DNA from 4 places in the Arthrobacter sp. HMSC08H08 genome. Region 2 is predicted to be linked to each of the others. Evidence: riboswitches for the same ligand, from Rfam matches in the RefSeq annotation. Region 2 holds a riboswitch; each other region holds the start of a gene.
The links. Region 2 has a riboswitch for S-adenosylmethionine ahead of HMPREF3175_RS06210 (flavin reductase family protein). Riboswitches for the same ligand answer to the same signal wherever they lie in the genome.

Region 1 (7,726 bases), on a different contig from region 2:
GCCGTGTCTTTGCTAGAACGCATGCATCGAGACTAGGACGATGCGTGACCCAATGCACATTCGCGATAGGGCTTGGGCGAGCTGGCCGCCTAACCCTAGACGAACTGACTTCAAATCAGCTCAAAGCACGCATTTTCTCCTGCGGCGCGGCCTCCTGCTGTAGCCGCGGGTAAGTTCCCCGGTTGGTACGGCCTAGCTGCGGATACAGCTAGCCGCGGGCGGCGGCGAGCACGTCCGGGATGCATTCTTCGTTGCGCAGGCTCGTGGTGTCGCCGAGTGTTTCACCGGTATAGGCCTGGGTGAGGATGCGGCGCATGATCTTGCCGGAGCGGGTTTTCGGTACGTCGGGCACGAGGATGATGCGGGCCGGTTTCGCGATGGGCCCGATCTCCTTGGTCACGGTGGCGCGTAGCCGCTGCGCGAACTCGGCGACGGCCTCCTCGCTCGCGTCAGCGCCGAGCAGGGACTGATCGCCGGGGACCACGAACGCGATCGCGGCGTGCCCGGTCTTCGCATCCGGTACCGGGCACACGCCGGCTTCCACAACACCCGGGTCGGTCACGAGCGCGGACTCGATCTCAATGGTTGAGAGCCTGTGGCCTGAAATGTTGATGACGTCATCGGTACGGCCGAGGATCCAGGTGTCGCCGTCGGCATCGACTTTCGCGCCGTCGCCTGCGCTGAACCAACCGTATGTGGCGTAGGCCTTCCAATAGGAGGTGTACCAGCGTTCAGGGTTTCCCCACACGGTGCGCGCCATCGAGGGCGGGAACTGGGTGAGCACGATGTTGCCTTGGGTTCCAGCCGGTGTCGGGTTGCCCTCGTCGTCGACAACCGCGGTCGCTACCCCTGGCATGTCGCGGCCTACGCTGCCGGGCTTGACGGTGGTTGCGCCGGGTAGGGGAGTGAGGATGGTGGAGCCAGTTTCTGACTGCCACCAGGTATCGACCATGCTGATGCCGCGCTCGGGTTCCCCGGTTTCAGGGTTGGCGGGCTGGTAGGTGTCGCGGCCGATCTGTTCGCGTAGCCACCGTGCTGCTTCAGGGTTGACGGCTTCACCTACGGTTCCGCCGAGGCGGATGCTGGAGAGATCGTATTCGGCTGGGATCCCTTCCGGGAACCAGCCCATGAGCGAACGCACGAGCGTTGGCGCGGTGTAGTAGGAGGTCACACCATAACGCTGGATGACTTCGAAGTGCCGGCCCGGGTGCGGGGCGTTCGGCACGCCTTCATAGATGACTTGGGTCGCGCCGGCCCCGAGCGGCCCATAGATCTCGTAGGTGTGGGCGGTGACCCACGCGAGATCTGCAGTGCACCAATGCACGTCGCCCGCGCGTTGAGCTGGGTCCGGGTGGGCGAAAATCTGGTTATAGGTCGCTACAGCACCGGTGAGGTAGCCGCCGGTCGTGTGCACCAGGCCCTTCGGTTTCCCGGTGGTCCCGGAGGTGTACATGATGAACAGCGGATTTTCCGCATCGAACGCTTCCGGTGTGTGCTGCCGGGGCTGGCGGGGCACAATCTGGTCCCACCAGATGTCACGGCCTTCGGTCCACGGGATGTCTCGCTGGCCGGTGCGGTCGATCACGAGCACATGCTCGAGCTGGTTCTCCCCGGATGCGGCCTCGTCCGCGATGTCCTTGACGGGCACGGCCTTGCCGCGGCGGTACTGGCCGTCGCTGGTGACCAGCAGCTTGGCGCGGGTGTCTTCAACCCGGAAACGCAACGCTTCTGCGCTGAACCCGCCGAAAACAAGCGAGTGGATCGCGCCGATGCGTGCGCAAGCCAGCGTGATGATGATCGTCTCAACGAGCACCGGAAGATAGATCACGACGCGATCGCCGCGGGTGATGCCCAGTTCCGTGAGCGCGTGGGCGGCCTGCGAGACTTCCTCGGTGAGTTCGCGGTAGGTCACGGTGCGACGGTCGCCGGGTTCACCTTCGAAGTAGAGCGCTACTTTGTCCCCGTTGCCCGCCGCTACGTGGCGGTCTGCGCAGTTGACAGCGGCGTTGAGCGTGCCTCCCGCGAACCAGGTTTGCTGCAGACCTTCCTGAGTTTCAGGGTTAGGCGGGGTTAGCGTGTGCACCGTATCCCACGGGGTCTCCCACGTGAGCTGCCCGGCCTGTTTGGCCCAGTACGCGCTGTGCTCTTCATCGCTAAGCAGCGCGTCATCGCTAGGCTGCGCGCTGCTGAGGTTTGCGTTGCTGAGCTGAGCCTGGGCGGCCTGGTGCGCGGGTGCGGACGTTGCGGTCATGCGTTGTCACTCCATCGATCCTGGCGTGAGCACCATGCCCGGTAAAAACCCGGGGTGGTTGCTGCGGCGTCGTAGAGCCAGATCTCTCAGCCGCTCTGGATGGTTGTGCTGTCCATAGTGGGTGACGAATGCGGTTGCACGCAAATCGGGTCAGCGTGTGTGTCATGTTGCTCAACACGGCTGGCGAAGCAAAGGCGTCCGATGCGGCGGGCGATCACCCCACCCATGATCCCGTTGATGATCAGCGCGATGATATCGACGGTAAAGAACACTTCTGGCCGCGCAAGTTCCACGTCGCTGTAGCCCTTTCACCTGCAGAAACCCGTGTTATGGCTTGGGGTAATACTTTCGCAAGTGTAGCCGCCGATGCGTGCCGTCATTCTTTGTCATCGGTCACGAGCGATTTGCGTGATGCCCATGGTGTGCCTCTATGCTGAATCCGTATCCATCCAGAGCGGCCGAGAGATCTGGCTCGTTGACGCCGCAGCAACCATCCTGAAGGGTTCCGTAGCAGGAATCGTGAGGGAAAGGTGCTCCCGCCAGAAGACGATGGCGCAGCGTTTGAGGGCTGCGGGAAAGGGTTAACATGTCGTCTGAAAAACCGATTCTTCTCAACGCCTTCGCGATGAACACGATTGGCCACCAGTCCCCGGGTTTGTGGAAGCATCCGGAAGATACCTCGCGGGATTACAACAAGCTCTCGCACTGGGTTGAGCTCGCCAGGATCCTGGAAGAGGGCCGTTTCTCCGCCCTGTTTTTGGCCGATGTGATGGGTGTGTATGACGCGTATGCGAACTCCCCGGAAACGGCGTTGCGTTCCGGTGCGCAGATCCCGTTGGCTGATCCGGCGGTGATCGTGGCGGGGATGGCTGCAGCGACGAAGAACCTCGGTTTCGGTGTCACTGCGGGCACTGCGTATGAGCATCCGGTGGGGCTCGCGCGCCGCATGGCGACCCTGGATCACATCACGGGCGGGCGAGTCGGCTGGAACGTTGTGACCGGCTACCTCGAGTCCGCGGCGAAGAACTTTGGCCAGACCAGCCAGATGGAGCACGACGAACGCTACGATCACGCGGATGAATACCTCGAGGTCGTGTATAAGCTGCTCGAGGGTTCGTGGGAGGACGACGCGGTTGTAGCTGACCGCGAATCCGGCTTGTTCGTTGACCCGGCTAAGGTGCACCCGATTGAACACGAAGGCACGTGGTTCAACGTTCCAGGCATTGCGATCACGGAGCCTTCCCGCCAACGCACCCCGGTGATCTTCCAGGCCGGCGCGTCCTCGCGCGGTATGGCTTTCGCGGGGAAGCACGCTGAGGCTGTGTTCGTTTCGCAGGCAACCAAGGAAGGCCTCGCGAAGACCGTGAAGAAGATTCGTGAAGCAACCGTGGCGGCGGGCCGTAACGCTGATGACGTCAAGATTTTCGCGATGATCACCCCGGTTGTGGGTAAGACGAACGAGGAAGCGTGGGAGAAGTTCCGCGAATACCAGTCTTATGCCGATGAGCAGGGCGCGTTGGCGTTGCTCGCAGGCTGGACGGGCATCGACTTGTCCGAATACCCGCTGGATGCGGTGATCGGTGAAGACGTGGAGTCCAACGCGATCCAGTCCGCGGTGAACATGTTCCAGGCGGCTTCAGGTGATTCTGATAAGCCGTGGAACGTGGGCCAGTTGGCGCGCTACATCGGCGTGGGTGGTTTCGGTCCGGTTGCCGTGGGTACCGGCCGCGAAGTCGCCGAACAGTTCCACGAATGGGTGCGTGACACCGGGGTGGATGGCTTCAACGTCGCCTACGCGGTCAAGCCTGGCACGTTCCGTGACGTCGTGGACTACGTGATTCCAGAACTCGAAGCGCTCGGCGTGTACCCGAGCGCTGAGGAAGCCGCCGACGCCACGGTTGCGTGGGATGCCGACCGCCCAGTGGAAGACCAGACGGGTTCCTCCTTGCGCCACGCACTGTTTGGTCGCGGCGACCGGTTGCCGGAAAACCATCCGGGCGCGGCTGTCCGCCGCTAGGTTGCCACGCTGGCGGGCAGGAGACAGCGCCCGCCAGCCAGGGTAGGCCGTACATTTCACGGCCGCGAATACGACATGGCTGTGGGCGCCAGGATGAACCTGGCGCCCACAGCCATCTCTTGTTATCGAAGGTGCCTGCTAGCGGTGTGCTGTAGCCGTACGGCACACCGCTAGCAACAGGCGTTAGCCGAAGTGGCGTTGCATGGTTGTGCCCCAGCCTTCGCGGATTTCGTCGAGGGTTGCACAGAACTCGCCTTGAACTTCGATCGCGTGCGAGGAAGCGTCCACGACACCCAGGCGGACGTGGGCGAAGCCGCGTGCCGCGGCCATCGCGGTGAAACGTTCCTCCTCGGAACGCGGCAGGCACACCAGCGCGCGGGCCTGCGATTCTGAGAACAGAGCGGTGAAAGCGTCAATGCCGTCACGCTGTTTGAGCTCATCCAGGTTCACGCGCACACCGACGCCGTAGCGCATCGACATCTCGACCAGCCCGGCTGCGAGGCCGCCTTCGGAGAGGTCGTGGGCGGCATCGAACATGCCGTCGCGGGAACCAGAGACCAGAAGCTGGCCCAGGGTGCGTTCCGCATCGAGGTCGACCTTCGGCGGGATACCGCCGAGGTGGTCACGCATCGCGGCGAGCTCGGAGCCATCCAGCTCATCGCGGGTCACACCAAGCAAGTAGACCGCGTTGCCGTCGTGCTCTTCACGCCAACCCGAAACCGTGCGCGCGGTGACGTCATCGAAGCGACCCATCACGCCCACAACCGGGGTCGGGTGGATCGGGGTCTCGCCGGTCTGGTTGTAGAGCGAAACGTTACCGCCGGTCACCGGAACCTGGAGTGCAAGGCAGGCATCCGAAAGCCCCTCGATCGCCTGGACCAGCTGCCACATCACATTCGGGTCCTCAGGGGAACCGAAGTTCAAGCAGTCAGTCACAGCCATCGGGGTAGCGCCGGAGGTCGCGACGTTGCGGTACGCCTCGGCCAAAGCCAGCTGAGCGCCAGCGTAGGGGTCGAGGTAGGCGTAACGGCCGTTCGCATCCGTCGCGAAACCGACACCCATGCCGGTGTTTTCATCAACGCGGATCACGCCGGCGTCGTCAGGGGAAGCCAACGCTGTGTTGCCTCCAACGTTGGAATCGAACTGTTGGGTGACCCACGTCTTATCGCACAGGTTAGGCCGCGCCATGAGCTCCAGCATCGCCTGCTTGAGGTCCTCGCCCTGCTCCGGCAGGTTCTTAGCGGCCTCGGAAGCACGGAACGAGTCAGCCTGCAACGCATCCTGATAGTCAGGGCGGGCGTATGGGCGGTCGTATTCAGGTCCCTCTTCAGCGGCGGTCTGCGGATCGATGTCCACAATGACCTCGCCGTTCCACGTGATGATCAGGCGCGGATCCTCGGTGATCTCACCAATCCAGGAGTATTCGACACCGTAGTGCTCCAGGACTTTCTCGAACGCCTCGGCGTTCTCAGGGGTCACCACGGCCATCATGCGTTCCTGGGATTCGGACATCAGGATTTCGGACGGGTTGAGGCTCGGATCACGCAACAGCACGTCCTTGAGCTCAACGTTCATGCCCACGCCACCGTTGGAGGCGAGTTCGCTGGTCGCGCACGAAATACCGGCCGCGCCGAGGTCCTGGATCGCCACAACAAGCTCGTCACGGAACAAGTCGAGGCAGCATTCGATCAGGACCTTCTCAGCGAACGGGTCACCCACCTGGACCGCTGGGCGCTTGGATGGCTTGTCTTCCTCGAAGGACGCCGAAGCCAGAACCGAGGTTCCGCCGATACCGTCGCCGCCTGTGCGCGCACCGAACAGGACCACACGGTTGCCTTCGCCCTTAGCGTTGGCGAGGTGGATGTCCTCGTGACGCATCACGCCCACAGCGAGCGCGTTGACGAGCGGATTGCCCTGATAGACGGGATCGAACACGGTTTCGCCTCCGATGTTCGGCAGACCAAGCGAGTTACCGTAGCCGCCGATGCCCGCCACGGCCCCGTGCACCACGCGTGCGGTGTCCTGATGGTCGATCGCGCCGAAACGCAGCGGATCCATGACCGCTACAGGGCGGGCACCCATCGAGATGATGTCGCGGACGATACCGCCGATGCCGGTAGCGGCACCCTGATACGGCTCAACATAGGAAGGTGAGTTGTGGGATTCGATCTTGAACGTCACAGCCCAGCCGTCACCGAGGTCGGTCACGCCAGCGTTCTGGCCCATACCAACCAGAGTGTGCTTCTTCATCTCATCGTCAACCTTCTTACCGAAGGAGCGGAGGTGAATCTTGGAGGACTTATAGGAGGCGTGCTCGGACCACATCACGGAATAGATCGCGAGCTCGGAATCCGTGGGGCGGCGGCCCAGGATCTTCTTGATGTCCTCGTATTCGTTTTCCTTCAGCCCCAGTTCAGCCCACGGCTGCTCAACGTCTGGGGTGGATTCGGCATCAGCGACGGTATCAAGGGTGAAATCTTGGGTGGTCACTTGGCGTCCTCCACAAAGTTGCTGATCAAGGAAGTGAACACGGTCAGGCCGTCACGGCCGCGGCCATCGTCTGGTCCGAAGCCCAGCTCGACTGCGTGCTCTGGGTGAGGCATCAGACCAACCACGTTCCCGGCCTCGTTCGTGATGCCGGCGATGCCGCGGCGGGAACCGTTCGGGTTCCAGCCCTCATAACGGAATACCACGCGACCCTCGGCCTCGAGCATGTCGAGAGTCGCCTCGTCTGCGACGTACTGGCCGTCCTGGTTCTTCAACGGATAGACCACGCTCTGGTTCTTCTCATACAGGCGGGTCCACTTGGTTTCGTTGTTCTCAATCGTCAACGGCTGATCGCGGCGAATGAACTTGAGGTGATCGTTCTTGATCATCGAACCGGGAAGCAGGTGCGCTTCGGTGAGGATCTGGAAACCGTTACAGATACCCAGTACCGGCAGCTTCTCATCCGAGTTCGCGGCAGCGATGATGCTGTCCATCACAGGCGCGAAACGAGCGATGGCGCCCGGGCGCAGGTAGTCGCCGTAGGAGAAACCGCCAGCGATTACAACAGCCTGAACATCCTTCAGATCAGCGTCGGCGTGCCACAGGTTCACCGGCTCGCCGCCAGCCAAACGCACCGCACGGCACGCATCGCGGTCATCAAGGGTTCCGGGGAACGTGACAACACCGATCTTGACACCCGAATCCGGGTAGGTGTCCACGGAATTATCAACCAAGAAAGGGAAATCAGTGGTGCGCGGCATTACTGACCGTCCTCAACCACAGCCACGTTGACAACGTCTTCGATGACCGGGTTGGACAGCAGGGTCTCAGCGGCTTCGCGAGCTGCTGCCAAAGTATCTTCTGTCACTTCACCGTCCACGGTCAGTTCAAAACGCTTGCCCTGACGGACTTCGCTGAACTGGGTGAAACCGAGGCGAGGGAACGCACCGAGAATAGCTTTACCCTGCGGG
Region 2 (7,726 bases):
CCTTATCAAAGCCGTACGTATCCTTGAGCGGTTCAATCTTGATCGATTTACCGTTGATCGGGGTTTCCTTACATTCCGGCTTATCCAGTTCCGAGTTGACCTGATCGAGGGCAGCATTCGCCTTATCAGCCGATCCAAACATGAGCACGGTGACGGCCTTCTGCTTTGGGCCCGACTGCACAGCAGTGACGACCTGAGCTCCGTACTTGGCAAGATCCGCTGCGCCATAGACCGTGGCTGCGCATTGATCTGCGGCTGCGCCGGCACCGACGTCCGGCTTCGACAGCCTCGAACTAAGATCCACGACCCTATAGTCGGAGCTCACATTGTTTTTCATGAACTCCATGAACTTCGGGCTTGCAGGCGACGCTCCGGATGCCGATCCACTGCCTTGTGAATCCTGCGGGGCCGGCGAGTTCTGCGGTGTTGACACCTCAGGGCTCTGAGACTGCTGACCCTGAGACTGCTCGCTCGAGGCGCCTTCCGGGCTCGTCTCGTTGCCGTCGCTCTTATCGCCGCAACCCACGAGCGAGGCTGCAAGCAGTGGTGGCACAGCAATCATTGCTAATGCGCGTCGTACAGTCCTCGTTTTATTAGTCATTGCTAGCCCTTACGTATCGTCAAGCTTCTAGTGAGACACTAGCTTTGCCTACCTTTGCGCAAATTGCCAGTGATCGCAATAAATTTTCTAGGCTGACTTATAGCTCGTCCATCCACTAGGAGGTGTTTATGCAACCGAAGTTCCTTATCGGTCTTCTCTTTGCTTTGGCGTCGTCCTTTGCATTCGCTCTTCCTGGACCGGTGGGGAAAGCGCTCTACGGTTCCGGCTGGTCGCCAGGTTCTGTGACTTTAGTGCGTTTGACCGGTTGCGCGCTCGTCCTCCTAGTGCCCACCTTGATCCAGTTGCGCGGTAAGTGGGGTGAAGTGCGTGCGCACTGGCGGCTTGTAGTCGCGTTCGGCCTGTTCTCGATGACCGGCGTTCAAGCCACGTATTTCGTGGCGGTGGAACGCCTGAATGTCACGATCGCGATCCTGCTTGAGATGACCGCACCCATGATGATCGTTTTCTGGCTGTGGGCCCGCACCAAGGCCCGCCCTTCCGGGCTCACGTTCTTTGGGCTTGCGATCTCGATGATCGGCCTGGTTGCGGTGCTCGATGTGGGCTCGGTCATCGGCGAAGGCTCAGGTTCCCTCGACGCACTCGGCGTGGTCATGGGGCTGGCCTCAGCGGTGTGCCTGGCCGTGTACTTCATGATTTCTGCGAACGACTCGGTCCGGATCCCCTCCACCGCCCTGACGGGGCTGGGCTTCGCGGTCGGCGCCATCGGCACGGTCCCGTTCGTAGCACTCGGTTTACTCCCATGGAAGGCAACCACGGATCCCGTTGCGCTCGGCCAATGGAGTGCACCCTGGTTCATCGCCCACAGCATCATCATCGTCTTCACCGTCGCCGCCTACGTCCTCGGTGTTGTGGGCCTGCGGCTCATGGGTGCCGGCGTAGGTTCGTTCGTGAACCTCACCGAGGTCCTCTTCGCAGCCGTTGTGGCGTGGTGGCTACTCGGCGAGACGCTGGCGAGCATCCAGTTCGTGGGTGGTGCGGCGATCCTCGCCGGAGTCGTCTTCGTCAAGCTCGGTGAGCGCCCACGCGGCCGTTCGCCAATGTCCAAGAAGATGCCAGGCATCGAGCCTCGCCGCCGCGTCAAATGGCGGCCAACACGGAAGAAGAACCACAAACGCAAAGACGGCACGCCTGGCAACAAGACCCAGAACGGCGATAAGGGCCAAAGCCAGAAGAAGGTGCAGGAGGGCAACCAGAAACGGCCTCAACGCCGCGAGGTTACCCCGCTCTAAAGTCAGCCCGCTCTAAAGCCAGCCCCCGCTGATGCGCTGATGTCTCCCGCTCTAGCGCGTTGCTAGATGCCGGCGTCGGCGGATTCATAGGCCATGTTGTTGAAGCGCGAGTAGTGGCCCTGGAACGCGACCACGATCGTCTTGGTCGGGCCGTTTCTGTGCTTAGCCACGATTACGTCGGCTTCACCTGCGCGTGGGGACTCTTTGTCGTAGATGTCTTCGCGGTGCAACAGGATGACCATGTCGGCGTCCTGCTCAATCGAACCGGATTCACGCAGGTCGGAGACCTGTGGGCGTTTATCGGTGCGCTGTTCGGAGCCACGGTTGAGCTGCGAGAGCGCGATGACCGGAACATCGAGCTCTTTAGCCAACAGTTTGAGCGCACGCGAGAACTCAGCGACCTCTTGTTGGCGCGATTCAACGCGTTTACCTGATGACATGAGCTGCAGGTAGTCCAGCACCACGAGCTTGAGGTTGTGTTGCTGCTTGAGGCGGCGGCATTTCGCGCGGATCTCCATGAGCGTCATGTTCGGTGAATCGTCGATGAAGAACGGCGCGTTATTCAGTTGCGGGAGGGTGCGGGCGATCTTGGTCCAGTCCTCGTCGCGCAAGTCACCTTTACGCAGGTTTTGAAGCCCGACGGCGGTCTCAGCTGAGAGCATGCGCATCGCGATCTCGGTGCGGCCCATTTCTAGCGAGAAGAACACGGTGGTCATGCCGTTTTTGATCGCCGCGGAGCGGGCGATATCCAGCGCGAAGGTCGATTTACCGACTGCGGGGCGGGCCGCGACCACGATCATCTGGCCACCCTGGAACCCCTGCGTCAGTTCGTCAAGCTCATAGAAGCCCGAAGGCACACCGGTGATTTCGTCGCCGGTCATCTGCCCTGCGGCCTCGATCTCATCGACCGTGGACTCCATGATCTCTGAGAGCAGCACGTAGTCTTCCGCGGCGCGCCGTTCAGCAACCTGCATGACCTCGGACTGGGCGTCGTTGACGATCGCGTCGACCTCACCGTCGGCTGCGAAGGCCATCTGCGTGATGCGATCGCCCGCGTAGACGAGGCGGCGCAGGATGGCGCGCTCCCTCACGATCTCGGCGTAGAAGCTCGCGTTCGCGGCCGTCGGAACGGATTGGATCAGCTCGTGCAGATAGGCCGCGCCACCGGCACGGTTGAGCTCACCGCTCTTGGTCAGGTGGCTCGAGACGGTCACCGCATCAGCCGGTTCCCCACGGCCGTAGAGATCGGTGATCGCGTCAAAAATGATCGAGTGCGCGGGCTTATAGAAATCCGATGAGCGCAGAATCTCTACACAGTCGGCGATCGCGTCCTGGGAGAGCAACATGCCACCCAAAACCGACTGTTCAGCCGCTACATCCTGAGGCGGGACGCGCTCAGCAAGTGAGGACGCACCCGAGGATGATGCGCCTGCATCGCTGTAGTCGGCGTCGCTGTACTGATCCACTGTGCTCCTTCAACCTGTACTGTCCTCAGGCTCAGTGTAGGGCGAAATAGACACAACACAACCCGAGTTATCCACAGCCCCTGTCGATAGTGTGTGGACTATTGTGGAACACACCGGTGGATATCCACTACTTCTGTGGATAACCTGGGGAAAACATCGCTGTGATTTTGCTTAAAATTAGCTGTATCCCGCGAGATTCCGCGGTTTTTTCTTGTGGATTATGAAGATGCTCTAAAAACTTTTCCCCAACCTTCAAGCACACGTGTCATGTTGACAAGAGGGATATCCACGCGATACATGCCTGAAACGCTAAGTTATCCACAGGTTTGGGCTAGTTACCCACAGACTCGCCCGAGTAGAGGTTGAAGGTTCGCCAACTCACCCTCGCGGAAGGTTGACCGCCCCCACAAATGGGGCTACATGCACATGGGGCGAGCCCGAAAGGGCCCGCCCCACAAACTACCTTGCACTATTGCTTATGCTTTTGCGTGCTTATTTGTCCTTCTTGAGGACCTGTCCGCTCTTGACGTCCACATAGACCGTCACGTCGGCGCCGCCACCCTCTGGGTAGATATCAACTTCCCACATGATCTGGCCTTGCTCCTCGTCAACGCTGACGTCATCGAGGGTGCCTGGGGTGTCCTTGAGCGCGGTCTCGATCGCCTTAGCGATTTCTACCTTGATCGCGTCATATTCGCGGCGGTCATCGCTGTCTACGTCTTCGACTTCATCCTGGTTGGTGACCTTGGATCCGTCAGCGGCTACCTCGAGCTCGTGACTCTTATTGCCCTTGACAACATCTACGCTCCAGCCGCTCTTATCGTCATCCCAGTCGAGGTCAACGGCCTTGCCGCCAACTTCCTTTTCAGCGGTCTCGATCGCCTTGAGAGCGTTCTGTTGGCTACCACCCTTGGTTGGGGCTTGCGCGTTGTTGTCTGCAGAGTCCTTACCATCAGCGTCATCGGCGTCAGTGTTCTGCGCCTGCTGAGTCTCAGTCTGCTGAGTTTGGGTCTGCTGGGCGTCCTGGGTGGGTTCGGAGGTTTTGTCCTCCGTTGGAGCACCGCAAGCGGCAAGAACCAGCGCGAGGGTTGCTACGGACGTGAGGGCTACATGTTTCTTCTCCATGGCCTCAATATACGCAGATCGGGACTCAGATAGCACTGCTTTTTTTGCTCAGCTCTAAGCCAACCTAGATTAACTGCCCGCGTTTGTCCTATGATCAGCGCCTTCCAAACAGCAGGCTTTAGGCGGTTACGAGTGCGCGGTCTGGAAGCTGCGCAAGGTCGCGGAACGTCTTGCCGTGCAGCACGATCGGCTCTCCGTGTTCCTCGCCGTGAGATACAGCGTGGACCTTCAACAGCACGATGGTGTGGTCGCCTGCCGGGACCGTGTCATAGATCGAGGTCTCAAGCCACAGGGCGGCGCGGTCCAGGAACAAAGCACCGGAGTCAGCTAACGTGACGTCGAGGCCGCTGAAACGCTTGGATGCGTCGCGGGAGGCGAGCTGATAGCAGACCTCGCGGTGTTCATCGGCCAGAATCGAGACGCCGAGCCGATAGCCGTGCTTGAGGCGCTGCCATGTGCGGGATTCGTTGCGAACTGAGAAGGATACGAGCGCTGGCTCATATGAGATGCCGACCGCAAAGCTCGAGGAGACCATGCCTTCGTGGTGGCCTCCCACGCGGGAGCAGAGAGCTGCCACGCCTACAGGGAAACGGTCGAATGCCGAACGCAGGGTTGCCTGGTCGATGGTGTGGGTCAGGGACATAGCGATTCATCCTTCGCAAGTATCGGCCGTCCACAATGGCCGGCGCAGCTTGCCGCCGGCATTCCCGACGGCCGAATCGTCACCTGGGGCACCCCACCTACGCGAGAGGGTTGCCGACGGATTAGCCAGGGCCTAAAAATCCGTACTCATGATTCGTGTGTTAAACGATAAACAGTTCAGCGCACGCCGTGCAACTGAATGTGTCATGTAGTTCATTTAATGAGACGAACGCCGCACCCTTTCTCGGGTGCGGCGTTCGTTCACGCCCCTCGCGGGGCGCGTCTCAGACTGTTTCACACGTGAGCTGACACGCGGTTCACATTATGGTTCCGCGCGCTGAGTGCTTGAGTGTTACTTGCCCTTTGGTGCTGCAACAACGTGCAGCGTGGTGTTCGCGAGAACGTCTTCGTGCAGGCGGACGGTGGCTTTGTAGTGGCCAGTGGTCTTGACCTGCTGTGCGATCTCGATGGTGCGCTTGTCGACCTTGCCCAGGCCGGCAGCCTCGATTGCTGCTGCAACGTCGGCCTGCTTGACGGTACCGAACAGGCGGCCGGTGTCACCAGCTTTAACCTCGATGCGGATCTCAGCGTCCTTGAGGCCGTCTGCGATCTTCTGTGCTTCTTCGAGGTTCGCGATGCGGTGGGCCTCGCGAGCAGCCTTGATGGACTCGATGTCCTTCTCGCCACCCTTGGTCCAGGTGATCGCGTAGCCGCGTGGCAGCAGGTAGTTGCGTGCGTAGCCGTCGCGTACTTCGACGATGTCGCCCGCAGCACCCAGGCCGGTTACCTCATGCGTGAGAATAAGCTTTGCCATGTTTCTTCTCTCCTCCTTCTTGCTTAGCCGCGGCCAGCGCCGGAGTATGGAAGCAGGGCAACTTCGCGCGCATTCTTGATCGCCTGAGCGATCTTGCGCTGCTCCTGCACGGTAACGCCAGTTACACGACGAGCGCGGATCTTGCCGCGGTCGGAGATGAACTTGCGAAGAAGGGCGACATCTTTGTAGTCAATGTAGTCGATGTCGGCGGCCTTGAGCGGGTTGGCCTTAGGCTTAGGCTTGCGAATTTCAGGCTTAGCCATCGTGGAGCTCCTTAGTTTGTTTTGGAGCCCGCAGTGTCAGCTGCGGGATGGGTATTGGTTTGAAAACGATTTAGAACGGTGGTGCGGACTGGCCGGGGTTTGCGCCCCAGTCGCTTGAGCCGCCAGAGTTACCCCACGGGTCGTTAGCTGGAGATTGCTGAGGCGCACCCCAGTCTCCGCCGCCGCCCTGGTTCTGCTGGCCGCCGAAGCCTCCGCCTTGGTTGCCGCCACCAAAGCCGCCGCCGGTGTTTCCACCGAAGCCGCCCTGGTTGCCGCCGAAACCGCCTTGGTTACCCCCGCCGCCTCGCTGGTTGCGGGTGACTTGTGCGGTTGCGTAGCGCAGGGCTGGGCCGACTTCGTCGACGTCCAGTTCCCATGCGGTACGGCGGTTGCCGTTCTGATCGTCATAGCTGCGGGCACGGAGACGACCCTGGGCGATGACGCGCATGCCCTTGGTCAGTGATTCCGCCACGTTTTCGGCGTGTTCACGCCATACGCTGCAGCGCATGAAGAGGGCTTCGCCGTCTTTGAACTCGTTGGCCTGACGGTCGAAGATCCGCGGCGTAGAAGCGACCGTGAAGTTCGCTACCGCGGCACCGGAGGGCGTGAAACGCAGTTCCGGATCAGCGGTGAGGTTACCCACCACAGTGATGATGGTTTCTCCAGCCATGATTCCCCTTAGCGTGAAGCGTTGAAACGTGGTTGTGCCCGCTGAGGACGCGCTTACTTGATGCGCTGGTCCTCTGGGCGGATGATCTTGGTGCGCATGATGGACTCGTTGAGGCCCAAAACACGGTCAAGTTCGGATGCGGTCTGTGGCTCAGCGGTGAAGTTAACCACTGCGTAGATGGCCTCAGCCTTCTTGTTGATTTCGTAGGCCATGCGGCGACGGCCCCAGATGTCGATGTTCTCGACGGTTCCGCCGTCCTTGGTGACGACCTCGAGGAACTTGTTGAGCGTCGGTTCAACGGTGCGCTCGTCGACCTCGGGGTCAACCAGCAGCATCAGTTCGTAGTTACGCAAGTGAACCCACCTCCTTTGGACATAAAGCGGGCACGGTCTTTCCGTACCAGGAGGTTCTATTGCGGTAGCCCCTACCCTGCCATGCAGGGCGTGCAAGCCTGCTGAAGTGCGCATCACGATGCGGTTGCCAGCAAAACTTGAAAGTGGGCAACAGCACCAGTCTACCCGCAGTACGGCTCAAGCCATAACTCTTCACTGTGCGTGTGGGTGCCATCATGCACTGCGATGTGCAGCGCGCGTGGGCGGGAGGAGTCAGTCCTTGTGGTCGCGTAGCTGTTGAGGGAGGCGGCGCTCCAGGACGGGTGCGAGGCTTCTCAGGTACGTGTTGGTCACGTGATTTCCATCCCTGTAGATCAGCGTGTTGCCCGCGACCACGGAGCATTCGTCTTTGCTGCAGAAGTAATCGGTCATATCAAGGAAGTAGACGTCATCGAGCCGCCCGGCCGCCTCTACCGCCGGGTCATCAAGCAAACCTTGTTCAACACTGAAATCGCACTCGTGTGGCTTGTCCATGCTCCCGGAAACGCACGTGCGTGGAATCG
Region 3 (7,726 bases), on a different contig from region 2:
ACACCACGCCAGCCGCGATCGGGACGCCATCCAGTTCAGCGACAATGCAGCGAGCGAACGGCTCATCGCTCGAGGGCCGCAACATGGCTCGGTCTTCGTGCGCCTGCGGGGTGCGGGGCCCACCCCACACTTCAAGCAGACGCAGATCGTCACCTTCCGCCCACGGGCGAAACGTTAGGCCCTCAAGCTCAGCCGCACTCATACAGCTCCCATCAGTTGGGTTGCCAGGTAGGCAGGCAACTCATCGATCGCGACGCGTTCTTGCTGCATCGTGTCACGCTCGCGCACGGTCACTGCGTTGTCATCAAGCGAATCGAAGTCCACCGTGATGCAGAACGGCGTACCGATCTCGTCCTGGCGGCGGTAACGGCGGCCAATAGCGCCCGCGTCATCGAAGTCAACGTTCCACTGCGCACCGAGCTTGCGAGCCAGCTCACGCGCCAGCGGGGACAGCTTCTCGTTACGTGAAAGCGGTAGAACCGCGGCCTTCACGGGCGCCAGGCGACGGTCAAGTTTCAACACGGTGCGCACATCGGTTCCGCCCTTCGTGTTCGGCGCCTCGTCCTCATGATAGGCATCAACCAGGAACGCCATCATCGAACGGGTCAAACCGAAGGACGGCTCAACTACGTACGGCACGTAACGCTCGCCCTTGGCCTGATCGAAGTATGACAAGTCCGTCTTGGAGTGTTCGATGTGCTGCTTGAGGTCGTAATCGGTGCGGTTGGCGATACCCATAAGCTCGCCCCACTCCGAACCCTGGAAACCGAAACGGTATTCGAGGTCGATCGTGCGCTCAGAATAGTGGGCGCGCTCATCTGCAGGGACATCGAACTTACGCAGGTTATCCGGGTCAACACCGAGCTCAACGAACCAGTTCCAGCAGTCCTCAACCCACTCATCGAACAGTTCAGAAGTCTGCTCAGGCGGGGTGAAGTATTCGATCTCCATCTGTTCGAACTCGCGGGTACGGAAGATGAAGTTACCCGGGGTGATCTCGTTGCGGAACGCCTTACCGATCTGGCCGATACCGAACGGTGGTTTACGGCGCGCCGAGTTCACGACGTTGAGGAAGTTCACGAAAATACCTTGGGCGGTCTCCGGACGCAGGTAGTGCAGGCCCGATTCGTCATCGACGGCGCCAAGGTAGGTCTTCATGAGCCCCGAGAACTGTTGTGGCTCGGTCCACTTGCCGCGGTTACCGCAGTCAGGGCACACGATCTCCGCCAGACCTTCTTCCGGCATGCGGCCCTTCTTAGCCTCGTATGCCTCAAGCAGGTGGTCTTCGCGGTGGCGGCGGTGGCACGAGAGGCATTCCACGAGCGGGTCAGTGAAGGTCTCTACGTGACCGGAAGCCTGCCAGATGGGGGTCGGGATAATGATCGAAGAGTCCAGGCCCACCATGTCCGAACGGGAACGCACAAACGTGTTCCACCACTGGCGTTTGATGTTCTCCTTGAGTTCCACACCTAGCGGACCGTAGTCCCAGGCAGAGCGGGAACCGCCATAGATTTCACCTGCCTGGAAAACGAAACCACGCCGTTTAGCGAGTGAAATGACCTTATCCAGCTTGGACGCTGCTGCCATGTTGAGTGAACTCCATCGGTTGATACGGGCCGCCGGCTGCGGTCCGTTATGGTCTGCCGTCAATCCTAACGGTTGAGCTGATTTTTGGCCCGTTTTGAACCTTGCTAGCCCAAATATGTGCCCACCGCGAAATCCTCGCCCAGCTCAGAAACGCTCCGGGCGCGCGTGCACGGATCCGCGGCGCGTGAGAACCTTGGAGCATGAGTTCGGTAGAGATCATTGACGTGCCCGTACGCACCGCAGGCATCCGTTTGGGCCAGTTTCTGAAACTAGCCAACGTGGTTGAAGACGGTGTGCAGGCACGCGAAGAGATCGCTGAGGGTAGTGCAACCGTCAACGGCGAGGTCGAGACCCGCCGAGGCCGGCAACTAGATTTCGACGACGTGGTCGGCTTCCACGACTACGTGCTGCGTGTGGCGCGCGGAGACGAAGCCTAGCCGCAGCGGCCAGTCTCGGGCGGCCAGGCCTGGCGCCTATACCTGGGCGCCGAGCACTTTAGCGGTCAGGAACTCGCCGATGTGGCGGATCTCTGCTTGCCCCACTCCGTGGCCGATGCCTTGGTAGTTGACCTTGGTGAGGTCCGTGTTCGCTCGCGCCCACGCGTTCGTCGGTTCGATGAACCGCTCCGGGATCACCGGGTCTTCCGGATCGCGTCCCCAGAACATCGGCAGCTTCTCTTCGCGTGCGGCCAGCTCTTGGTCTTTGAAGAAGTCCGCACCGGTTTCATCCTTGAACTGTTCCAGCGTGAAACCGGACAAGCCCACGAGCGCGTCCACCGCGGAAGGATCACGGCGGGCCACCGCGGTCGCCATCGCCATACCTTGAGAGAAACCCAGTAGCGTGACCGATTCGTGGTGCTTCTTCCGTTCAGCGACCCAGTGTGTCAGGTCCTCCACGACTTGGCTGTAATCAGCCGAGTTGAACTCCAGGTCCTGGCTTGAAAGCGGGAACCACGCGTAGCCGCCAAAACCCAGTGCAAGCGGTGCTCGCACTGACATCACAGCGAACTGGCCCGGAAGCATGCTCGCAATAGGTAGAAGGTCGCGTTCATCCGCGCCAAAACCATGCAAGAAAGCCAAGAGCGGCGCAGACTCATTCACGCCCTCCGGCACATGTTCAACTACAAACGGTTCCCACTTTTCACTCATATAACCATCCTGTCACGCACTTGGCGGCACCGGGCCCAAAAACGCACGGAACGGCGCATCCAGCTGGTGCCCATCGGTCAGAAAACCGTCGTGGCCCACCGGGGTCGAAACCATGTGCACAGGAACATCACCCGGCAGCGCATCCGCGATCCGCTGGGACTCTTGCGGATAATACAGACGGTCCGTATCCACGGCCGCGATGAAGAACTCAACGCCCACTACCTCAGCGAGAGCCGCTTCGACTCCCCCGCGGCCCCGACCAACGTCATGGCTCATGAGCGCCTCAGTGAGGGTCAGGTAGGCGTTGGCATCGAAACGATTCACGAGCTTATGCGCCTGATGGTCCAGATACGACTCGACCGCGTAGCGGCCGCGTTCATCACGGCCAGCAGATCCCAGCGGAAGTTCGCTACCTTGCGGCGAGCGCCCAAAACGATGGTCGAGCTCGGCAGCGGAGCGGTAGGAGACGTGGGCGAGGCGGCGAGCTATGCCTAGGCCACGCTGCGGGCCGGCACCGTTGCCGTGGCTGTAATAGTCTCCGCCGTGGAATTGTGGGTCGAGCCGGATCGCCTCAGTTTGGATCTGCGCGAACGCGATCTGTTCGGCCGATGATTCAGCGGTCGCGGCGATCACTGCGCATTTGGTGACGTGTTGCGGATAGCTCACGGCCCATTCGAGCGCACGTGCCCCGCCCATCGAGCCGCCAACAACGGCGTGCCACGCCTCAATGTTGAGTGCGTGCATGAGGCGCAGTTCAAGCTCGACCATGTCGCGGATCGTCACGAATGGGAAACGCGAACCATAGGGTTGCCCGTCCTCGGCCAGCGAGGCCGGGCCGATCGTGCCTGAGCACCCGCCCAAGGCTGCCGGAACCACTGCGCAATACGTGGTGGTGTCCACCGGCTTACCCGGGCCTACGACCTCGCGCCACCAACCAGGTTGCGGTGCGTCCGCATCGGTCACTGCCGCATCGTTAGCCGGCGCATCTTTAGCCGGCGTTCCGTCGGCTGCGTGGGTGTCGCCGGTCAGCGCGTGCAAAACGAGGACCGCATTACTGCGCTCAGCGTTGAGCTCGCCGAAAACCTCGTACGCGATATGGGTTTGGGGAAGGTGCCCGCCTGTCTCTAGATCCAGCGGGCCCAGCGGGAGGATCTTCACATCGCTCTCGGGAGCGTTGTGTTGTGAGTGTTCTCGTACATCCAACGTCATAACGCTGCTTTCGCTTCGTGAGTTTCTATCGCTTCCGTTGCCACATGCCAATGTCCCGGCGCTAGTTAGGCGCGGGCGGCGTGGAAGGCGTCGAAACCCTTCTGCAGGTCGGCGATGATGTCATCCACGTGTTCAAGGCCCACTGAGAGGCGTACTGTGCCTGGGCCCACGCCGGCGGCTCGCTTCTCTTCCGGAGACAGCTGGGAGTGGGTTGTGGATGATGGATGCGCCACGAGCGAGCGGACGTCACCGAGGTTGGCTACAAGCGAGTGCAGCTCGAGCGCGTCCACGAAGGCGCGGGCCGCTTCCTCGTTGTCTTCAGCTCCCTTGATCTCGAAGGAGACGATCGCGCCCACCCCTTCGGGTGCGTAGTGGCGGCCACGCTCATACCACGGGCAGGATTCCAAGCCGGCATAGATGGTCGCGGAGACGTCATCGCGCGCTTCGAGCCATTGAGCGACCTTCTGCGCGTTCTCGATGTGCCTCTCAACACGCAGAGAGAGCGTTTCGAGGCCTTGGGCGATCAGGAAGGAGTTCATTGGGGAGATCGCAGCGCCGGTGTCACGCAACAACTGCACGCGGATCTTCAGGATGTAGGAGAGGTTCGCACCCAGTGGCGAGCCAACACCCATATCGCGGCCGTAAACGATGCCGTGATAGGACTCATCCGGCTGGTTGAAACCCGGGAAACGCTCCGGGTGTTGGGTGTAGTCGAAGTTTCCTGAGTCAATAATGACCCCGCCCATCGCGGTTCCGTGGCCGCACAGGTACTTGGTTGCGGAGTGAACCACGACGTCGGCGCCCCATTCGATCGGGCGCAGCGAGTACGGGGTTGCCAGCGTGTTGTCAATGATGAGCGGTACGCCTGCCTCATCGTGTGCAATCGCGGCGATGTTTTCGATGTCGAACACGTCTTGGCGCGGGTTACCGATGGTCTCGCCGAAGAAGGCCTTGGTGTTCGGCTTGATTGCCCCGCGCCATGCATCCAGGTCGTCTGGATCTTCCACGAACGTGACCTCGACACCGAGCTTAGGCAGAGTGTGCTTGAAGAGGTTCTGCGTCCCGCCATAGAGGGATGGCGATGCGACGATGTGATCGCCGGCTTCCGCAACATTGAGGATCGCATAGCTCGTAGCCGCCATTCCGGAGGCGACGAACAGCGCACCGACGCCGCCTTCGAGGCTTGCCATGCGGTTCTCGATGACTTCGGTGGTCGGGTTACCTAAGCGCGTATAGATAGGCCCCAGCTCGCTCAGCGCAAAGCGGTTGGCAGCAGCCTCGGTGTCAGGGAAAACATACGCGTTGGTCAGGTGGATCGGTAACGCTTGCGAACCCGTGGTCGGGTCTGGAGTCTGGCCGGCGTGGATCTGACGAGTTTCGAACTTTTGTTGCGACATATACAGTGCACCCCTTGATTCATAGGAGGGGCTTGCCCGCATACACCGGTTGATTTGACGTAACGTCCGCCCGGATACGGGCGGGCAGAGCCCGCGCTTGCCACAGCGGCATTCCCGTGTGACCAGGTCCTCACCCGGGGCACCCCGCCGCGGACGGAGGGTTGCCGGCCAGCAAACCGGGGTTTTGCACTGGCACTCATGACCTTGGCAATTAGCCTACAACACGCCAACCCACTGGCACCACATAACGCCCACCACACCCGGTTTGATCCACAGGCCGGACTTCAACTTAGGTAAACCTAAGTAGAGATGTGGCTCACACAGTGTCAGATTTAACCCATGAAGCTCGATCACGTTTCTTACGCTTGCGGGCCAGAAGGCCTCATCACCACCGCAGACCGTATCGCCGATCAGCTCGGGCTCCGGTACGTCAAAGGAGGCGTGCACCCACGCTTCGGAACACGCAACGTGTTCTTCCCCCTCCACAACCACCAGTACCTCGAAGTCGTTGAGGTACTAGACCACCCGGCCACTCTCCAGCAGCCGTTCAGGAAGGCAGTACGCGCCCGAAGCGAGATGGGTGGCGGATGGATGGGCTGGGTCGTCTCAGTAGAGGACCTCACACCTATCGAGGAGCGCCTGCAACGCGGCGCGGTCCCCGGTTCGCGTAAGTTCCCCGACGGGCGAGAGCTCACGTGGCGCCAGATCGGCATCAACGGGCTCATCGCAGACCCTCAGCTTCCCTACTTCCTCCGCTGGGACGAGAGCTTCGAGGACCTGCACCCATCCCGGGCTGAAGAGCCACACGGTGAAATCGTGGAACTCACGATCTCCGGTAACCGCGAACGCATCGACGAATGGCTCGGCCACCCAGGTGAAGACTTCAAGGGCGAGGTCACATTCAACTTCACCTCCCCCTCCGGGATGCCGGGCCTGCAGTCAGTCACGTTGAAGACCCCGAAGGGCCTCGTAACCCTCTAACAGCGTTGGCCCGGCGGGAGCTGACAGGGCCGACGGCGCGGGCTAGCTACCGTACCCGAACCATGCCGCGAGCAGCGGGTAGCCCACAAACGCGACCGCATCGAGTAAGAAGTGCGCCCAGATGAGCGGCATGATGCGGCGTTTGTGCAGGTAGTAGAGCCCAAAGATCACGCCCATCGCTACGTTGCCGATGAACGGCCCGATGCCTTGGTAGAGGTGGTAGGAGCCACGCACTACGGCGCAGAAGATGATGATCGCGGCGGGCGTCCATTTCAGTGTTGCGAGCCGCTCATGCAGGTAGGCGAGCACCACGATCTCTTCAAGCAGCCCGTTCTTGAGTGCGGCCAACAGCAACACGGGTACGCTCCACCACGCGTCCGGAAGGCCCGAGGTCGTGATAGCAGTCGTGACACCGAGCGCCCTGCCCGCTGCATATACCGCGAGGGTTCCTACGCCGATGAGCACGAAGAATGCGAAACCCACTGCGGCGTCGCTACCGCATCGTTGACCGTCGATGCCCCACCTACGCCAAGGCTTATTGCCCGGCCAGCGTGAAACAAGGTAGATCACGAGCGCTACCGGGGCAAGCGCAAAGAAGATGCCGGCAAGCTGATACAGCAGATCAATCCACTCACGCGTGCTAGTTGAGGTGTTGAGGGCCGCGGTCCCGGAGGAGATGGGGCCGCGCGTGATGGTGTCGAGCAAGTCGATGAGCGCATACACCCCGGATTTGCCCAAAGAGAGCGCTAGGACGATGCCGATCTCCCACCCCAGGGCCTTTCGCGAGGGCGCCCCCAGCTCGCCCAGGCCGGGCGTCTTCGCTGAGCCGTCACCGTCTGGGGTGTGTGCGTGTGGGGATTGGGCACTCATGCATCCGATTATGCTCGGTAGGCTGGATGCATGGCCAGGCAACCCACGAGCGAAGAAGTTGAACGCGCCAACGCTTTATACCCTGCCGCGGATTGGGTTTCTGGCCGGGTTGAGGAATCTGGGAAGTCGAACCTGGTTCTCATCCCGGCAGACCCGGTTCCTGAGGTTGTGTTCCGGATGGCCCGGACTCGTGAGGAGGCGCTCGCCCAAGCCCGCCGTGCCGCGTTAGCAGATGCGCTTGCCCCGCATGTTCCGTGGCTCGTCCCTGAATCCCGCTCCCCGATCGATTCCGCCGGCGGGATCATCCAACGTTTCATCCCCGGTGCCGCCCACCCGCTACACCAAGGCGACCCTGCAGCGTTGGGGCGGATTATTACCGACCTGCAGGCGGTTCCGTTGAGCGCCTACGAAGGCCTGGTTGGCGCGCCCTGGGAGGCAGAACCTCAATGGACCCAGGCCCGCGCCGATGCCGCGATCGATGCGCTTGAGCCCGATGTGCGGGCAAGTGCCGCTACCGTGTTAGCTACTCTGGGT
Region 4 (7,726 bases), on a different contig from region 2:
CCGGCTGGCCTGCGGCTTCCAGTAGGCCTTCTTCGATCATGGTTTTCGCGCCGCCAGCGGTTTCTTCGGCAGGCTGGAACATGCCTACAACATCGGCGGTAAGTTCATCGCGGCGCTGTGCGAGATACAGCAGCGTGCCCACCAGGCCCGCGGTGTGCATGTCGTGGCCGCACGCATGCATCTTCCCGGTTTCGGTGGGCGAATATTCAAGCCCGGTTTCTTCGGTGACCGGTAGCGCGTCCATGTCTCCACGCAACAGGACTACGGGGCGGCGCGTACCTTCAGGAAGCGGAGCAGCACCGCGCAGAACAGCGGTCACGGAGGACTGCGCCTTCCCGGTGTGCAACTCGATCCCCTCGGTTCCCTCGAGCGCATCCAGCACCGCGGCCTGCGTCGTGGGCAGGTGCCGGTCCAGCTCGGGATTCGCGTGCAGATAGCGGCGCAACCGGACGATGTGCCCGTTGAGTTCCGCCGGGATCGGTTCTTGCGCCGCCGGATGTACCGCCGGAAGCTGTTGCCCCGGTGCTGACGTGTTTCTCGCTGATGTACTGGCGGTGCTCATCATGGGTGTCCTTGGCTTAGCTGGTGTCCGTGAACGGCGTCACAGTCAGTGTAGTGGGTGGCTGTGATGCAGCGCCGGGTTAGGAAAGTGCGCTGCGGATGTGGTGCAGGTGCGCTTCTTGGGCTGGGGTGAGGTAGCGGATGTCGCAGTTGCGCAACCCCGGATTGCTGATGTTCCACTCGTCCAGGGTGTTGAGCAGGCAGCGGGTGGTCGAGCCGTGGGATACGGCGATGACGCGTTGGCCTGGGTTGCGCTGGAGCGCTTCGGCGAGCGCTGTAGCGCTACGGCGGCCGGCGTCTTTGGAGCTTTCGACGCCTTCGAGGATCCCGAGCTCTTTACCGCGGGCTTCGACCTCTTCGACGTTGGGGAGGTGTGCCGGGAAGAGGTAGGTGAAGGTTTCTTTGTCGAGGTCGCCGTAGGCACGGCCTTCGTAGGGCCCGTATGAGCGTTCTTTGAGCCCGGCGACGACGCGCGGCGCCTCAAGTCCGAGGTGTTCAGCGATGATCTCCGCGGTTTCGCGCGCCCTGAGTTGCGGGGAGGTGAGGATGACGTCCCACGGGCTACCCCATCGTGATGTCGCGTCAGCCGCCAGGGTTTCCGCCGCGGCGCGGGCTTGTTCGATGCCGGTCGCGTTGAGGGGGACGTCCGCGCTTCCTTGGAAGCGGCGTTCTTTATTCCAGTCTGTTTGCCCGTGGCGGACCAAAGCGAGAGACGGGACGTGGTGAGGGCTGGTGCTCATATCCCCAGCTTATGCCGGCCGCACTGTTCCCGGCGCGCCTTAGTACGTCACATGCGTTTGCCCTGGCTCGAGGCGAGTGCGCATAATGGTGGCTGACCATCTAGAGCGGTCGAGGGACCTGGCCCTGTGACGCCGCAGCAACCATCGCCACAGTGTTCACTCATGTAGCGTTCACTGCTGCAGCGAATGGTGCTCATGCCGGGATCGATGGAGTTGAAGGAGTTCCATGTCTTCTGCCGACCGTCAATTCGGTTTCCGTACCCGTGCCCTGCATGCGGGTGCCACCCCTGATTCGGAGCACGGTTCGCGTGCCGTCCCGCTGTATAACACGACGTCTTTCGTGTTTGAAAACGCGGACGATGCGGCAACGCTGTTCGCGCTGCAGAAGTACGGGAACGTGTATTCGCGTATCGCTAACCCTACGGTTGCGGCGTTCGAGGAACGCGTCGCGTCCCTTGAGGGCGGTATCGGCGCGGTCGCGACGTCTTCGGGTATGGCCGCTGAGTTCATCACGTTCGCCGCGCTGTGCCAGGCGGGCGATCACGTGGTCGCTTCCTCGAAGCTCTACGGCGGGACCGTAACCCAGCTGGATGTCACGCTGCGCCGATTCGGCGTGGAGACGACGTTCATCGACTCGACCGAGGTCGAGGACTTCGCGGCCGCGATCCAACCGAACACCAAGGTCCTCTACACCGAGGTGGTAGCGAACCCATCCGGAGTCATCACCGACATCGAAGGTCTCGGCGCTCTCGCCCACGAACACGGGATCCCACTGGTTGTGGATTCAACCCTGACCCCGCCGTACATTTTCCGTCCGCTGGAACACGGCGCGGACATCGTGATCCACTCGGCGACCAAGTTCCTGGGCGGCCACGGAACCACCCTGGGCGGCGTCGTCGTTGAATCAGGCCGTTTCAACTGGGGCAACGGCAACTTCCCATCCATGACGGAGCCGGTGCCTTCCTACGGTGACTTGTCGTGGTGGGGCAACTTCGGTGAATACGGTTTCCTCACCAAGCTACGCAACGAACAGTTGCGTGACATCGGCGCATCGCTCGCCCCTCAGTCCGCGTGGCAGTTGCTCATCGGCATCGAAACCCTGCCGCAGCGTATGGATGAGCACATCGCCAACGCCCGTGAGGTCGCGCGTTGGCTGGCTAACGATGACCGCATCGAGTGGGTCTCCTACGCCGGCCTGGAAGACCACGCCTACCACGAGCGCGGCAAGCAGCTCTTGCCGAAGGGCGTGGGCTCCGTGTTCAGCTTTGGTGTCAAGGGTGGGCGCGACGTCGGGGCTGAGTTCATCGCGAACCTGCAGCTGGCAAGCCACCTAGCCAACATTGGTGACGCGAAGACCCTCGTGTTGCATCCGGCATCCACAACGCATCAGCAGCTAAGTAAAGAACAGCTGATTGCGGGCGGGATCGGCGAAGACCTGATCCGTATTTCGGTGGGCCTTGAAGATGTTGAGGACATCATCTGGGACCTCGACCAGGCCCTGGAAGCCGCCGTGAACGGTGCTAGTGACGGTGCTGCGAACGGGGAGGAAGCGTAATGAGCAACGAAACCACCACAACAGAGGCCAACAGTGCGTGGGTTGGCCCATCAGCCCCGCAACGGTTGAACCTGCTGCGTGCCGCCAAGAGCATCGCGATCGTGGGCGCCTCCACGAACCCCGCGCGTGCCGCGTATTTCGTGGCGACCTACCTGCAGTCCTCCGCCCCCTACAAGCTGTACTTCATCAACCCGCGAGCCACTGAGCTACTCGGGGAGCCCGTGTACCCGAGCCTCGATGACCTGCCGGAAGTGCCCGACATCGTGGTTGCGTTCCGCCGTAACGAGGACCTCCCGAGCGTCGCTGAGGACGCCGTGCGTGTGGGCGCGAAGGTGTTCTGGGCACAGTTGGGCCTGTGGAACGAAGAAGCCGCGCGCATCGCTGAAGCCGGCGGGCTCGCCGCGGTCATGAACCGTTGCGTCAAAATCGAGCACGCACGCTTCCACGGCGGCCTCCACCTTGCAGGCTTCGACACCGGAGTCATCTCCTCCAAACGCCAACTGCGCGCATAACGGTTGCTGTTGCGTCGCTGCGCGGCACGATCGCGCACCGACGCTTGAGGCGCCTGCGCGGCGGCGCGGTGGCGACCGCGTGACCGTCTCACCGCGGCGCCGCGGGGTTGAACGTCCAGCGCGTCGCGGTGGCCGGGAACGGGTGGAACTGGTGCCAGAATAGAGGCATGTCTGCTCGCAACAAGATCCGCTCCAAACTCGGCCTCCCCCTCGTTTCGGGACGTGCCAGTCATAAGCGAACCCCCGTTGCGCCGCCGACCCCGCACGTGGTGAAAGACAACATCCGCGCAGTCTCATTCGATAACGAAGGCGCGTTCCCGCTCACCGGCGGCCACACCATCGAAACCGCTGGCAGGTATTCGGAAGAACACCCTGACCAGGTCGTCGTGATCTCGATGGATAAGCCGACTGACCAGCAGATTGAAGACCTCGCGGAGGCCTGGGATCTTCACCCGCTGCTGCTCGAGGACCTGCAGGCCCCATCGCGGCGCGCTAAAGCCGAACGTCAGGGCGACACCCTGTTCGTCGTGACTCACTCTGTTGCCTATCAAGATGACATCGAAGAGGTCGTTTTCGGCGAATTCAACCTGTTGATGCGAGGGAACCAGGTAGCGGTTTTGTGCCAGGATCAGGCCGCGGTGCGAGCCTGGCAGGCGAAAGGTTTCCGGCTCGAACACCGCTTCGGCGAACAGAACGAGCTACTCAAGCACGGCCCGGAAGCCGTGCTGCATGCAGTGCTCGATGCGGTCGTGGACGGATACGGCCCCGTGCTGCGTGGCCTCGAGACTGACAAAGAAGAGATTGAACGCCAGGTGTTCTCGGGTGACCCGGCGGCTGCCGAGCGTATTTACCGCTTGTCGCGCGAGATCATCGAGCTACGCCAAATGTCCAACGGGTTAGCGACCGTGATCCGCCGCCTGTTGATCGGAACCACCCGCTATGGGACCGACACCGAGTTGCGTATGTACCTCGATGACGTCTCTGATCATCTCTCCCAGATCATCCCCGACATCGCCGAGCTACGGGACGCGCTGAATCAGATCCTGCAGGTCAACGCGACCTTGGTCTCTCAGCGGCAAAACGAAGACATGAAGAAGATCTCCGGGTGGGCGGCTATCATCTTTGCGCCCACGCTCATCGGTGCGATCTACGGCATGAACTTCACCAACATGCCCGAACTCGAATGGACCTACGGCTACCCGCTCGCGCTCGCGGCCATGTTTGGATTCGCTCTGTTCCTGTTCATCGTCTTCAAAAAGAAAGACTGGATGTAGCGGCGCTGGCTAGCCCTGCCGCGGCTAGCCCGCGGTCAGCGATCAGGCCTTTGGCGCGTCGACCCCTACGCGGCGGTTCTGAAGAACCGGCAGGTATTCTCGCACGCTCTTGACCTTCTTGCGGCCCACTTTGCCTGTGACCAAACCGAATGGCTCGTCCTCAAGATAAGCGACAGGCTGGGCCAGCGGATCCAGGATGACCGAGTAGCCGATCGTCTGGTTCGAGGCCGTACCGGCAGCCGCAACCCATACCGTGTTCTCCACAGCGCGGGCCTTCAGTAGCGTCTGCCAGTGGTCGATCTTGTTCTCGCCCTTATACCAAGCCGCTGGAACCAACAGGACATCAGCGCCAGCCAACGCAAGGTTGCGCGCGAGCTCGGGGAAACGCACGTCGTAGCACGTCATCATCCCGAACGTCAGGTTCCCGTACGTGAACGTAGCGACCTGGTTGGGGTCGCCTGCAGAAATACGGTTGGATTCCTTGAACGTGAACGCGTCATATAAGTGGATCTTGCGGTACGTCTCAAGCTCCTGACCATTCGCATCCACTGCCAAGACCGTGTTGTACGGCTTGCCGGTTTCGTTCGGCTCATAACCACCCACCACAACCGCGATGCTGTGGCTCGCCGCAATCAAACCGACCTGGCGGGCGAAACGCTCCCACCCCTTCTCAACAAGCCCAGCGAAATCATCGCCAGCCTGGACCAGCGAAAGCATCGACTCCTCAGGGAACACGATCATGTCCGCCTTCTCAGAGGCGGCCTGCCGCGCCAACTTATCCAACGTTTCGAGGTTTTCGAAGACATCGGCGGTCGGGCTGAACTGGCCAAGGGAAATCTTCATCGCGTTCTCCTTGCTGTCTGCAACAAGCGGTGTGAGCCCTACTCTACACACCTTCGGATAAAGCACAGCGTGCATAGAAACAAGGTTCTATGCACGCTGGCTTCAGATGCTACTAGCGGTCTCTTTCAAGGCCGGATGAGTGAGCTCAGTTGTCTTCAACCGGGCCGATCAGATCCCGCACCACGATGCTCGCGTCACGGTCCGGGCCTACCCCGATCGCGGAGAAGCGACAACCCGACATCGCTTCGAGCGCTTCAACGTATTTGCGGGCGTTTTCCGGCAGGTCATCGAGGCTCCGAGCCCCTGAGATGTCTTCGATCCAGCCGTCAAAGTATTCATAGATCGGCTTGGCGTGGTGGAACTCGGACTGCGTCATCGGTACCTCGTCGTGGCGCACCCCGTCCACGTCGTAGGCGACGCATACCGGGATCTTCTCGATGCCCGTCAGAACGTCGAGCTTGGTCAAGAAGTAGTCGGTGAAGCCGTTGACGCGGGACGCGTAGCGAGCCATAACCGCGTCATACCAGCCGGTGCGGCGCGGACGGCCCGTGTTGACGCCGAACTCGCCACCCACGGTGCGTAGGCGCTCGCCCATATCGTCGAACAGTTCGGTCGGGAACGGGCCAGCACCCACGCGGGTGGTGTAGGCCTTGATGATGCCGATCGAGCGCTGGATGCGGGTCGGGCCGATGCCCGCACCCACCGATGCGCCGCCGGCGGTCGGGTTCGATGAGGTCACGAACGGGTAGGTCCCGTGGTCCACATCCAAGAAGGTGGCCTGCCCGCCCTCCATGAGCACAACCTTGCCCTCATCGAGCGCCTTGTTGATTTCCAGCTCAGCGTCGATCACCATCGGGCGCAAACGGTCAGCGAAGCTCAAGAAGTATTCAACAACCTCTTCGACTGTCACGGCACGGCGGTTATAGACCTTGACTAAGAGTTCGTTCTTCTGCCGCAGTGAGCCCTCGATCTTCTGGCGCAGGATCGATTCGTCGAAAATGTCCTGGACACGGATGCCGAGGCGGCCGATCTTATCCATGTAGGTCGGGCCGATGCCGCGACCGGTTGTGCCGATCGCGCGCTTACCCAAGAAACGTTCGGTGACCTTATCGAGTGTCTGGTGATACGGGGCCACCAAGTGAGCGTTCGCAGAAACACGCAGCCGGGACGTATCAGCGCCGCGAGCCTCAAGCGCGTCGATCTCCTCGAAGAGGGCCTCAAGGTTCACAACACAACCGTTCCCCAGAACAGGGATCACATTCGGGGCCAAAATACCGGCCGGGATGAGCTTGAGCTCATACTTTTCACCACCCACCACAACGGTGTGGCCCGCGTTGTTACCGCCATTCGGTTTCACAACGTAATCAACACGACCACCAAGAAGGTCGGTTGCTTTGCCCTTGCCTTCATCGCCCCACTGGGCGCCAACAATAACGACGGCCGGCATGCATCTACTCCTCGCGCACTGTCTCCTAGTGCGTGCTCTAGTGCGTTGGCAGGGAAACACCCCCATCACCGGGGCCCGCTTCAAGCGAACCCGCCATCTCAAGGCACGATGCCGCAAGCAATCCGGCTTTGTGGCGCGTGCTTTCCCGCGATGAGGGCCTTACTTGCTGATTCTATCAATCCGGCCCCCACACAGCTTGAGCGCGGAGACCAACGTCAGCACAGCAAATAGTGAACCCATCACCGCAACGGGCCACACGTGCCCGCCGGCCATCGTGATCATCGCGGAACCCACCAGCGGTGCCGAACCAGAGAACACCGAGGAAGCGACCTGGTAGCTCAGCGAAATACCCGTGTAGCGGACCTCGGGCGGGAAGGACTCAGAGAGCAAGCCCGCGAGCGCTGAGAAATACAGGGCGTGCGGGATCGTGACCGCAAAAATCCCCACGACTGCGAGCACAGGGTTGCCCGTGCTGATCAGAACGAACATGAGCGGAAGCAACACGATCTCAGGAATCAGCATCCCGGCGACCGCGCGCCGCACCCGGCCCCTCTCCTTCGCGCGGTGCACCAGCAACGCACCCAACGGCTGAACACAGAACTGCACGACCAAAGCCGCCGTAACCATCGCGAGGAAACCCTGCCGCGTGAACAAGCCAGCGTCCGTGGCCCAGGACAACGCGAGCGTGGCCTTGAAATACGTGACCGTGGTCGCCAAAACACTCGCGCCCACACCCCACAAAACCATCGCCTTATGTTCACGGAACAAGGTCACGATGGGAGCCTCACGGCGAG

Region 1: it holds a riboswitch for S-adenosylmethionine, as region 2 does, so the genes downstream of both, acs (acetate--CoA ligase) here and HMPREF3175_RS06210 (flavin reductase family protein) in region 2, are expected to answer to the same signal.
Region 3: it holds a riboswitch for S-adenosylmethionine, as region 2 does, so the genes downstream of both, HMPREF3175_RS03440 (O-acetylhomoserine aminocarboxypropyltransferase/cysteine synthase family protein) here and HMPREF3175_RS06210 (flavin reductase family protein) in region 2, are expected to answer to the same signal.
Region 4: it holds a riboswitch for S-adenosylmethionine, as region 2 does, so the genes downstream of both, HMPREF3175_RS07270 (O-acetylhomoserine aminocarboxypropyltransferase/cysteine synthase family protein) here and HMPREF3175_RS06210 (flavin reductase family protein) in region 2, are expected to answer to the same signal.

Annotation. Positions count from the first base shown of each region.
Region 1 covers NZ_KV789399.1:29,276-37,001, forward strand. Annotated here, with positions in the region: gene HMPREF3175_RS07290 (amino acid permease) at 1-23, opposite strand, end outside; gene acs (acetate--CoA ligase) at 209-2,251, opposite strand; SAM riboswitch class I at 2,260-2,357, opposite strand; gene HMPREF3175_RS07300 (hypothetical protein) at 2,416-2,688, shown strand; SAM riboswitch class I at 2,694-2,807, shown strand; gene HMPREF3175_RS07305 (LLM class flavin-dependent oxidoreductase) at 2,838-4,268, shown strand; gene purL (phosphoribosylformylglycinamidine synthase subunit PurL) at 4,452-6,758, opposite strand; gene purQ (phosphoribosylformylglycinamidine synthase subunit PurQ) at 6,755-7,516, opposite strand; gene purS (phosphoribosylformylglycinamidine synthase subunit PurS) at 7,516-7,726, opposite strand, start outside.
Region 2 covers NZ_KV789394.1:80,636-88,361, forward strand. Annotated here, with positions in the region: gene HMPREF3175_RS06190 (hypothetical protein) at 1-553, opposite strand, end outside; gene HMPREF3175_RS06195 (EamA family transporter) at 730-1,851, shown strand; gene dnaB (replicative DNA helicase) at 1,914-3,317, opposite strand; gene HMPREF3175_RS06205 (PepSY domain-containing protein) at 3,810-4,442, opposite strand; gene HMPREF3175_RS06210 (flavin reductase family protein) at 4,561-5,085, opposite strand; SAM riboswitch class IV at 5,126-5,239, opposite strand; gene rplI (50S ribosomal protein L9) at 5,437-5,898, opposite strand; gene rpsR (30S ribosomal protein S18) at 5,922-6,161, opposite strand; gene HMPREF3175_RS06225 (single-stranded DNA-binding protein) at 6,232-6,831, opposite strand; gene rpsF (30S ribosomal protein S6) at 6,885-7,184, opposite strand; gene HMPREF3175_RS06235 (acyltransferase family protein) at 7,437-7,726, opposite strand, start outside.
Region 3 covers NZ_KV789382.1:45,563-53,288, reverse strand. Annotated here, with positions in the region: gene HMPREF3175_RS03465 (GNAT family N-acetyltransferase) at 1-202, opposite strand, end outside; gene HMPREF3175_RS03460 (glycine--tRNA ligase) at 199-1,587, opposite strand; gene HMPREF3175_RS03455 (RNA-binding S4 domain-containing protein) at 1,788-2,024, shown strand; gene HMPREF3175_RS03450 (alpha/beta hydrolase) at 2,061-2,735, opposite strand; gene HMPREF3175_RS03445 (homoserine O-acetyltransferase MetX) at 2,748-3,944, opposite strand; gene HMPREF3175_RS03440 (O-acetylhomoserine aminocarboxypropyltransferase/cysteine synthase family protein) at 4,010-5,341, opposite strand; SAM riboswitch class IV at 5,430-5,545, opposite strand; gene HMPREF3175_RS03435 (VOC family protein) at 5,681-6,322, shown strand; gene HMPREF3175_RS03430 (CPBP family intramembrane glutamic endopeptidase) at 6,365-7,192, opposite strand; gene HMPREF3175_RS03425 (phosphotransferase family protein) at 7,223-7,726, shown strand, end outside.
Region 4 covers NZ_KV789399.1:18,417-26,142, reverse strand. Annotated here, with positions in the region: gene HMPREF3175_RS07280 (M20 metallopeptidase family protein) at 1-565, opposite strand, end outside; gene HMPREF3175_RS07275 (histidine phosphatase family protein) at 642-1,301, opposite strand; SAM riboswitch class I at 1,395-1,515, shown strand; gene HMPREF3175_RS07270 (O-acetylhomoserine aminocarboxypropyltransferase/cysteine synthase family protein) at 1,528-2,856, shown strand; gene HMPREF3175_RS07265 (CoA-binding protein) at 2,856-3,368, shown strand; gene HMPREF3175_RS07260 (magnesium and cobalt transport protein CorA) at 3,536-4,642, shown strand; gene HMPREF3175_RS07255 (carbon-nitrogen hydrolase family protein) at 4,685-5,485, opposite strand; gene HMPREF3175_RS07250 (adenylosuccinate synthase) at 5,631-6,932, opposite strand; gene HMPREF3175_RS07245 (MFS transporter) at 7,092-7,726, opposite strand, start outside.